DNA from 3 places in the Brevibacillus sp. GCM10020057 genome. Region 1 is predicted to be linked to each of the others. Evidence: riboswitches for the same ligand, from Rfam matches in the RefSeq annotation. Region 1 holds a riboswitch; each other region holds the start of a gene.
The links. A riboswitch is a leader RNA that binds a small molecule or an ion and turns the genes downstream of it on or off. The one in region 1 is predicted to bind lysine.
Positions count from the first base shown of each region.

Region 2: linked by a shared signal. The riboswitch ahead of ACFSO0_RS19435 (amino acid permease) and the one ahead of ACFSO0_RS08365 (aspartate kinase) in region 1 are both predicted to bind lysine.
Region 3: linked by a shared signal. The riboswitch ahead of dapD (2,3,4,5-tetrahydropyridine-2,6-dicarboxylate N-acetyltransferase) and the one ahead of ACFSO0_RS08365 (aspartate kinase) in region 1 are both predicted to bind lysine.

Region 1 is NZ_JBHUJW010000023.1:302,472-305,746, forward strand. Features, by position in the region: gene ACFSO0_RS08360 (DUF2507 domain-containing protein) at 77-523, shown strand; gene ACFSO0_RS08365 (aspartate kinase) at 623-1,864, opposite strand; lysine riboswitch at 2,104-2,291, opposite strand; gene uvrC (excinuclease ABC subunit UvrC) at 2,377-3,275, opposite strand, start outside.
Region 2 is NZ_JBHUJW010000044.1:17,124-20,398, reverse strand. Features, by position in the region: gene ACFSO0_RS19450 (alpha/beta fold hydrolase) at 1-70, opposite strand, end outside; gene ACFSO0_RS19445 (CGNR zinc finger domain-containing protein) at 166-738, opposite strand; gene ACFSO0_RS19440 (DinB family protein) at 912-1,394, shown strand; lysine riboswitch at 1,578-1,764, shown strand; gene ACFSO0_RS19435 (amino acid permease) at 1,884-3,275, shown strand, end outside.
Region 3 is NZ_JBHUJW010000043.1:55,177-58,451, reverse strand. Features, by position in the region: gene ACFSO0_RS13870 (aspartate aminotransferase family protein) at 1-633, opposite strand, end outside; gene dapD (2,3,4,5-tetrahydropyridine-2,6-dicarboxylate N-acetyltransferase) at 646-1,356, opposite strand; lysine riboswitch at 1,526-1,713, opposite strand; gene ACFSO0_RS13860 (GNAT family N-acetyltransferase) at 1,883-2,431, shown strand; gene ACFSO0_RS13855 (EcsC family protein) at 2,406-3,245, opposite strand.

The DNA.
Region 1 (3,275 bases):
ATGGAGTTATTTTCCTATTATTCTGTCATATTTTTCGCTGTTTCTCATAGTCTGGTACAGACAGGAGGGAAGCATGATGAAAGAGACGGATCAACTGTCCGCCTTGCTGCCGCAAGAGTCTATCGCTTACGCTGAACGGATGAACATGCCATACCTTGGCTACCATCTGCTGCGAGAAACGCTCACGTCTGCCTTGCTCGGTGATAGCGAGAGCGCCATTCTATACTGGCTGGGAAAAGATATCGGGCAAAAGATCCCCGTCCAATCCCCCGCTGACGTCATCCTGACCTTCATGCGGCTCGGCCTCGGGCAGCTGGACATCATCGACCAGTCGGACCGGCGCATTCAGTACAAGCTCTCACACGCGATATTCCCCTACATGTCCGAGCAGCGCCTGGGCTGTGCCTTGTCCCTGGAATGCGGAATCATCGCGGGAGCCCTCGAAAGGGCGAGCGGACGCGAGACGACTGCCCAGCTTGTCCTGCAAGGTTCACGCGACATTCGCATCGTAGTTACTTCCTGAACAGGCCGCTTGCTGCCCGGGCAGGGGAACATGGGAATCCCCTCTTCCATAAACGGAAAGAGGGGAAATATTGCCAGCAGCAATATCGCAGCGTACCGATTACAATCCGTGCACGACCGCTGTCGTTTCCACATCCAGCCCATAGGCAGTATGCAGGCTGCGAACGGCCAACTCAGTCAAAGCGGCAGGAATGACGCAGGAGACCTTGATGTCCGAAGTCGATACCATTTTAATAGAAATTCCCTGCTCGGCCAGCACGCGGAACATCTCTGCGGCAACGCCCGGATTGTTCACCATGCCGGAACCGACGATCGATACTTTGGTCAAGCCTTCCTCGTGCTCGATTTTTTCAAACCCGAGCGATTCCTTATGGGCAGCAAGCGTGTCCAGCGTCTTTTTCAGATCATCCGATGCCACTGTAAACGAGATGTTCGTAACCTCCGCATCGAATGAGCTTTGGATAATGATGTCCACGTTGACCTGATGATCGGCCAATGTATTGAACAGGCGAGAGAGGGTCCCTACCTTCGCCGGCATCCCGAATACCGTAACCTTTGCGACATCCTCGTCATGCGCGACTCCACTTACCACTCTTCCAGTTTCCATGTTGGCAACCTCCTCTACGTACGTACCATCTTCAGCAGTAAAGCTGGAGCGGACGACCAGCCGTACCTTGTATTTTTTCGCAGCTTCCACCGAACGCGGATGCAGGACGCCTGCCCCGAGATTGGCCAGCTCCAGCATCTCGTCGTACGAAATACTGTCCAGCTTCCGCGCGGCCGGAACGACCCGCGGATCAGCCGTGTACACGCCGGACACGTCTGTGAAAATCTCACATTTGTCCGCATTCAGGCTCGCAGCCAAAGCCACCGCCGACGTATCGGAACCGCCGCGCCCCAGCGTCGTGATCTCGCCCGTGTCGCTGATTCCCTGGAAGCCCGCCACGATCACGACGCGGCCGCGCCCGAGCTCGGACTGGATGCGCTGTGTGTCAATTTGCTGAATGCGCGCTTTCCCATGGATGGACTCGGTCGTAATGCCTGCCTGCCAGCCGGTCAACGAAATCGCATCGTAGCCTTTCGTGTGCAGCGCCATCGACAGCAGCGCGATCGATACCTGTTCCCCCGTGGTCAGCAGCATATCCATCTCGCGCTCGGACGGGTAGGCGGTAATCTGTTTTGCCATATCCACCAGCACGTCTGTCGATTTGCCCATCGCCGAGACGACGACGACGATGTCATGTCCTTCTTCTTTATAACTGATAATTCGGTCCGCTACTCGCAAAATTCGCTCAATGGTTCCAACGGAGGTTCCCCCGTATTTTTGCACGATCAACCCCATGAGGCTTCTCTCCCTTTTCCTGTTATCCAGTTCTTCGCTGATCTTGATCCACTCGTATGGTACTCTTTTTTCTCTATGTTCATTCTGCGCTTGTATGCTTTCTTCCTATGTGAAAAAGGCACCGACGAGGAAAAGTACCTGCCGCTGCCTATTGTTTCGACATCCCGGTTCCTCCCTTCCAATACACGCGGACAGCGCACAGCACGACAACACCATACGTCATGACTCACACTGGCACACCGTGAGATAGCACTCCATCTGGCAACTGGTGATTGCACAGATGACAGTCCTGCGCTTGTTCAACGCAGACCCAGCATGGAGGAAGGCGGGTCCCTCTCCACACTTCGGCGAATTCCCCTTTCCCAATCCCTTCACAGACACCCGATCTCCGGGAGGTACTCTTGGTTTTCGCGCCTCTACCTCACTCCATCATGGAAGTGAGGCTAACTATTCTGTTTGAATCGGATTATATCACGGACAGGGGAGCGGTTCAATTCCTTTTTGCCCAATCGTCACGATTCCAGCTTGCGCAGATGGGAAATGATCTGCTTGGCGAGCTTGTCGCCGATTCCCAGCTGCCGGAAGTCTTCCAGCGTCGCCTCCCGCATCTTTTGCAGGGAGCCGAAATGGGTAAACAACAGCTTGCGCCGCTTCTCGCCGATGCCCGGAATTTCGTCGAGCCGGGAGGAGAGCATCGTCTTCGTGCGGGACTGGCGGTGAAAGGTGATGGCAAAACGGTGCACCTCGTCCTGAACGCGCTGCAGAAGGTAAAATTCGTAGCTGTCCCGCTTCAGCTCCACAGGCTCGGGCGGGTCGCCGAACAAAAGCTGTGCTGTCTTGTGCTTTTCGTCCTTGGCGAGGCCGCAGACGGGAATGTACAGCCCCAGTTCGTTCTCCAGCACGTCCATCGCCGCACTGATCTGGCCCCTGCCCCCGTCGATGACGATCAGATCCGGCAGCGCGCCGTTTTCCTTCAGCAGGCGCGTGTAGCGGCGGCGAATGACCTCCCGCATGGAGCCGTAGTCGTCCGGCCCCTCCACCGTCTTGATCTTGAACTTGCGATATTCCTTTTTATCCGGACGGCCATCGGTAAAGACGACCATCGCCGAGACCGGCTCCGTCCCCTGGATGTTCGAGTTGTCGAACGCCTCGATCCGGTGGGGAGTGCCGATGCCGAGAATGTGGCCCAGATTGTGGACGGCTTGAATGGTACGGGCGTCGTCCTTGGACATCAGTGCGAATTTTTCCTGCAGGGCGATTCTCGCGTTTTCCGCCGCCATCTGCACGAGCTCGCGCTTTTTGCCGCGTTTCGGGGCATGCACCTTGATTCCCAGCCACTCTCCCAAAAGCTCGGGGTCGCTGTTTTCGGGCAGCAGTACCTCCTTGGGCAGTGCATTTTGCTTGTCGTAAT
Region 2 (3,275 bases), on a different contig from region 1:
TCGCCGCGCATGCCGCCAGCAACACCACCAAAATCAGCCCCTGCACCCACCTCTTGCGATAGCGCCCCATCCACTCACTCCTCTCCTGCATGCGTTCCCGTTGCGCTTGCTTCTTATTATGTCTCAAACTCCCCCATCATGTGCCCGAATTCCGCAGATCTTGGTTCATTTTCCGGACTTGCGGCTTTCTTTTTCCTTTTGCCGCTCGCGAAAACGGCGCACCTTCATGAGATTGCCGCACATCTTGTCATCGCACCAGCGGCGTGCGCGGTTGCGGCTCTCGTCAAAATAAACCCATTGGCAATCCGGATTGTCACATATTTTCAGGCGGCTGACTTCTTCGTACACGAGCAGATCGGCGAAAGAGCGGGCGATCCGGGCCATGACCAGCTCCCATCCGCCTACGGGGCACCTCTCCTCCAGTCGGTATCCGCCCTTCGCGTCCTCCAGCAGCTGCGGATGCGAAGGCGCCAGTGCCAGCGCCTGATTCAGAGCCGCCAAATCGTCAGACAACAAAGCCTCCCTGCGAACGACAGACTCCGTCATCCTTCTCATGCTCTCCCGCAGCGCCAGCAGCTCGGCGCAGGTCTTGCTACCAGCGGGAAGCGGCGCCTGCAAATCCCAATGCTGCAAAAAGGAATCCAGCCACTCTGCCTTTTCCAGCCGGTTTTCCCTGCGTCCCGACCCCCTCCAGTCGCGCCAATCGCTGTTCAAAAAATCAATGCACAGCCATTCCACCTCTGCTACCCCCATCCATTTGCCAAACCGAACATTTCCGACTTGTTTCCAGTTACAGGATATGTTATCCTACATCTTGTAACCATCGTTTTCATTTTAGATGGTTACAAATCATTACCTTTTGCATCATTATAACGTTTCGCCCATCTGTTTCACAGACGAGGAGGATGAACATGAGCCGTAAAGCTTTGCTGCTGCAAAACTGGGAGTACACGTATGAACAGGAGGGCTGGTACCCGCCTTTGCGCGATGCCCTCTCTGGCTTGACCGCCGCCCAGGCGAGCTGGCGCCCCGCCGGTGAAGCCGCCAATACGATCTGGGAAACCGTCAGTCATCTGCTGTTTTTCAAGGAGCGGCTGATGCACCGGCTCGCAGGCACCCCTTTTCCGCTCACAGCGGAAACCAACGAAGATACGTTCGTCCCGTCCGGCGGCCCCGAGGATGAAGATGCCTGGCAAGCGACGCAGGAGCGCATGGCTACGGTGCACCGCCAGCTTCGGGAACAGCTGTCCGCCCTGTCCGAGGAAGAGCTGGACCAAAAAGATACCGCCCAAAGCTTCATGAACCTCATCCTGCACGACGCCTGTCACACCGGACAGATCATCCAGATTCGCAAGCTGCAAGGCTCCTGGCCTGCCAGACGCACTTTTCAATAATAACTGGAAAAAGCATCCGCCCATGAAGCAGGCCGTCGGGGGTATTCCTCGGCGGCCTGTTCGTCCCGCAAAATCAGTAAACTGAATTTTTTCCCTATCCTGTTTTCCTTATTGCGTAATGCCAAACAATCATATATAGTTTAACAGTAACTCAATTTCATAGATGTTATCCTCATCTTTCACGGTGAGGATAGAGGTCGCGGCTTTTATAGTATCCTGCACGAGATTCAGACGAAATCTAAGACTGCAGGAGAGGGAAAAGCCGCCGAAGTCCATCGTGTATCGCTGTGCACATGGGCTGGGGCTGTTCTCGAAAGGGACAGAACTGTCACGTTTGCTTGCCGGGCAAACGTGGTGCGCTATCTTCAGTGAAGGCTTGGTGGGGATTGGATCATACCGCCCTTGGCCGTTTTTTGGCTTGTGGCGGTTTTTTCGTTTCCGACCTTCCTTCCGTACAAAACAATCTTGAGAAAGGTCGTGCAACACGCAATGTCAGAAAACAAACTGCAACGTGGGCTCAAAGCTCGCCACCTGACGATGATCGCCATCGGCGGCTCCATCGGTACGGGATTGTTCCTCGCGAGCGGCGGCTCCATTCATACTGCCGGACCCGGGGGTGCTTTGGCTGCCTACATCGCCATCAGCATCATGGTCTACTTTTTGATGACCAGCCTGGGCGAGATGGCTGCCTTCATGCCTGTCTCCGGCTCCTTCAGCACTTATGCCACCCGCTTCGTCGATCCGTCCCTGGGCTTTGCGCTCGGCTGGAACTACTGGTACAACTGGGCCATTACCATCGCCGTCGAACTGTCGGCTGCAGCCCTCATCATGAAATACTGGCTCCCGGATGTGCCTTCGATCGTCTGGAGCGCCCTGTTCCTCTTCCTGATGTTCCTGTTGAACGCCCTGTCGGTGAAATCGTACGGCGAATCGGAATACTGGTTTGCTCTCATCAAAGTCATTACTGTAATCGTCTTTATCGCCATCGGTGTACTGATGATCTTCGGCATCATGGGCGGCGAGGCTGTCGGCTTTGCGAACTTCACCAAAGGGGACGCGCCGTTCAACGGCGGCTTCATGGCGATCCTTGGGGTCTTCATGATCGCCGGGTTCTCCTTCCAGGGGACAGAGCTCGTCGGGGTAGCGGCGGGAGAGAGCGAAAATCCTGCGCGCAACATCCCCAAAGCGATCCGGCAAATCTTTTGGCGCATCCTGCTGTTCTACATCCTGGCGATTCTGATCATCGGCCTGCTCGTCCCGTACGACAACCCGAACCTGATCAGCGGCGACATCACCGACATCGCCATCAGCCCGTTTACCATCGTGTTTGAAAAGGCAGGCTTCGCGTTCGCAGCCTCCGTCATGAATGCGGTCATTCTCACGTCCGTCCTGTCCGCCGGCAACTCCGGCATGTACGCTTCCACTCGCATGCTGTGGGTGCTCGCCAAGGAAGGCAAGGCGCCGAAGTGGTTCGCCAAAGTCACCCGCAACGGCGTGCCGATCAACTCCCTGATCGTGACGGCTCTCGTCGGAGCATTGGCTTTCCTGTCCTCGCTTTTCGGGGACGGTGCCATCTACATCTGGCTGTTGAACGCTTCCGGGATGTCCGGCTTCATCGCCTGGCTGGGGATTGCCGTCAGCCATTACCGCTTCCGCCGGGCGCTGCTTGCCCAAGGCCGCGATCTGACCGAGCTGCCGTACCGCGCGAAATGGTTCCCGATCGGGCCGATTTTCGCCTTCATCATTTGCTGCGTAGTCATCGTCGGGCAAAACTACACGGCCTTTACCGGCGAGACGATCGACTGGTACGGCGCACTCGTGTCCTACATCGGCCTGCCCCTGTTCCTGATCGTATGGCTGGCCTACAAATACACAAAGAAA
Region 3 (3,275 bases), on a different contig from region 1:
CCGACAGATCACTTCCACATCACGCAAAAACGACTCCGACAGCGGGACGACGCCTCCCGAACCGAGAACCGGCTCCATCAGGACGGCCGCAGGCTTCGCTTCGCGGCAAATGGCTCGCAGCCCTTCGGTGTCTTCGGCGTCCAGCTCGTACACAGGGAAAGTCGGTTGCGGGAAGTCCTGGTACACATGTGCCTGCCTCGTCAGCCGTACGGCACCGAGCGTACGGCCGTGGAAGCTGCCCCGCAGCACGACAATGCCGTCGCGCCCTGCCCCTTCCGTCTTTGTCCATTTGTGGATCAGCTTGATCGCCGCCTCAGTCGCTTCTGCTCCGGAGTTGGTGAAAAAGACTTTCCCCGCAACCGTCTGCTCGATCAGCCGCTGCGCGAGGCGGATGGCCGGCTGGTTGAGAAACACGTTGGAGATGTGCAGGAACCGTTCCCCTTGCTCGTGCAGCGCCTTCAGGATGCGCGGGTGGGAGTGCCCCAGGACGTTGACAGCCAGACCGGTGAACAGGTCCAGATACCCTTTTCCTTCGGTGTCGTACAGGTAGTTGCCCTCGCCTTTCGCAATGGCAATCGGCAGCCGTTTGTACGTCGAGACGATGTATTGTTCATCGAGCGAACGCCAGTCCATATGCCTCACCCCTTACAGCTGACGCAGCTCCTGCTTGATTTCCGTCTTGGAACGGGTTTTTTCGTCGATTTGTTTGATAACGCGAGCTGGCGTACCCGCTACCACTGTGTACGGAGGCACGTCCTCGATCACGACAGCTCCTGCAGCAACGACGGCGCCTTTGCCGACGCGGATGCCTTCCAGAATGACCGCATTCGCCCCGATCAGCACGTCGTCCTCTACCACAACTGGCTGCGCAGATGGCGGTTCGATCACGCCGGCAATGACGGAGCCTGCGCCGATGTGGCAGTTTTTCCCGATCGTTCCGCGGCCGCCTACTACTACGTTCATGTCGATCATAGTACCTTCGCCGATCACCGCGCCGATGTTGATGGTAGCGCCCATCATGATGACTGCGTTGTTGCCGATCGTCACCTGATCGCGGATGATCGCACCCGGCTCGATACGCGCCTGGATTCCTTTGGTGTCGAGCAGCGGAATCGCGGAGTTGCGGCGATCGGACTCGACGACGTAGTCTTCGATTTTATCGCTGTTTTGCGCCAGCACAGGCTCGATTTCTTTCCATTCGCCAAACACGACCCCTGTATTTCCATTGATAAAGGCTTTGGAGCTGGCGCCGAAATCAATCCCTTCCAGATTGCCTTTCACGTACAGCTTCACAGGCGTTTTCTTTTCGCTTTTTTGAATAAACGAGATAATTTCATTGGCATCCATCATGTTCACAGGTACTTCCTCCTTTTAGTCAACAACCATTTTGAATAATTAGGAGCATGACCAGACAACGGCAGTCATGCCCGCTTGAGCAAAACAGGAATTTTTCGGCAAGCTCCCGTTTCGCAAAAAAAGCAATGAGTGCATGCGCTAACTCATCGCTTTCCAAACATTGGCAGCAATCGTAAATAGCGCTCCACGAAAGACCCAAGACCTCTCGTGACAGGATGATCATTGTTCATGAGCACCCCAGCCCTTGCCGTTCAGGGGAATGACAACAGCTTCGGCGCTTTAGCCTTTCCTTCTTTTCCTGCCCCCCGGCAGCTTGCGAAAAGATGTACTCATCTTCGGCGCACCTCTATTTAGACTTTCACTATGAATTTCATTCTACTCTACCAAAATCGGCCCTCTGTGGCAACTAATTTTCATGTAAATGGAAAAATGAATACAGAGGCAATTCAACCATGAATTTTCTGTCTTATCAAAAGAGAGCGAATATGGTAATATATTTCTCTAACATTTTCTAGGAGGTTGAACGATGCGGTTACATACGGACAGCATTTACTTGCGCCCTCTGCAAACGGAAGACGCTGCCGAACTGCTTGAGCTGCGGCTGCGCAATCATGATTTCTTTCAGCTTTACGAACCGATTCGTCCTGCTTCCCACCGCACCCTGGCCGGACAGCAGGAGCTGATCGCGCAGGCCGTGCGAGACTTTGACGCCGGGACCGCCTTTGCATTCGGCATCTTCCTGCAGGAGGACCACCGGATGATCGGGCGTGTCGCCTTGTCCAACGTAGCTCGCGGCGCCTGGCAGAACGCTACCATCGGCTACTTTCTCGACCAGGCGCAAAACGGCTGCGGCTACACGACACAGGCAGTCGGACTTGCGCTTCAGTTCGCGTTCACCGAAGCGCAGCTGCATCGCGTACAGGCCGGGGTGATGCCGCATAATCTCGCCTCCATCCGCGTGCTCGAAAAAAACGGCTTCCGCTACGAGGGGCTTTCCCTCCGCTACCTGCAAATTAACGGGAAGTGGGAAGACCACAACATGTACGCGATCACGGTTGAGGAGTGGACGAACTAGCTTCGTTTCTCCCGGCGGACTGTCGCAGCCGCTCCAGGATGCGCCGTTTGCGGTACAGCATCATGCCCGCTTCGGCGACATCTTGCACGGTTGTGCGATTCAAATAAGCCCCGAACAAAACTCCCGCGATCGGAACGAGCTGGAACAGCTTTTTCCAGCCGAAGTTTTCCGTGTACGTGACCACCACTTCGCGCCACCCTTGCAGCTGTGCCATGACATTCCGCTGCGCTGCCGGATTGTCAAACTGCGACAGCTCCTCGATGATCGCTTTCTTCCCGACGATGTCAGACGATGCAAACTGCAGGCACTTCACTACAAACAAGCGCTCTCGCTTTTCTTCCGGCCGATAGCCGTAGCACAGCGCCATCTCCTGCAAGATTTTGAGCGAGGTGCCCAGCAGCAGCGGAATATCCAGCGCCAGCGTGAAAATGCCGCCGATTCCGGTCGTTGCTCCTTGCACCGTTGCAAACGCGGCTCTTGACTCACGCAGCTCGTGTGCCACCTCATTCATGCAAGCAAGCGGCAGCTCTGCCACTTCTGCCGCTGCAAACGCGCGCTCCTGCCCTGTCAGGCGGGAACGAAATCTGCCGTACACCGCTTCGTCCGAGACGAGATACGTTCCGCCCGTCTCCAGAAAGGCAGCGATTTCATCCACCGCTGTCCCCAGTTTTTCGCGGACGCAATGGGGCGTGATGCGGTCCAGCAGGACAAACGGCAGCCGTCCGAGCTTTTCCCAAAACCACAAGTCTTTCTGTTTCTTTTCCCATGCTTCTACTTCCTTTAGCCCCTGAAGCAAATGTTCCCTCGACTCCATCCTTATCGCAGGCCCCCTGTTCTGCCAGCT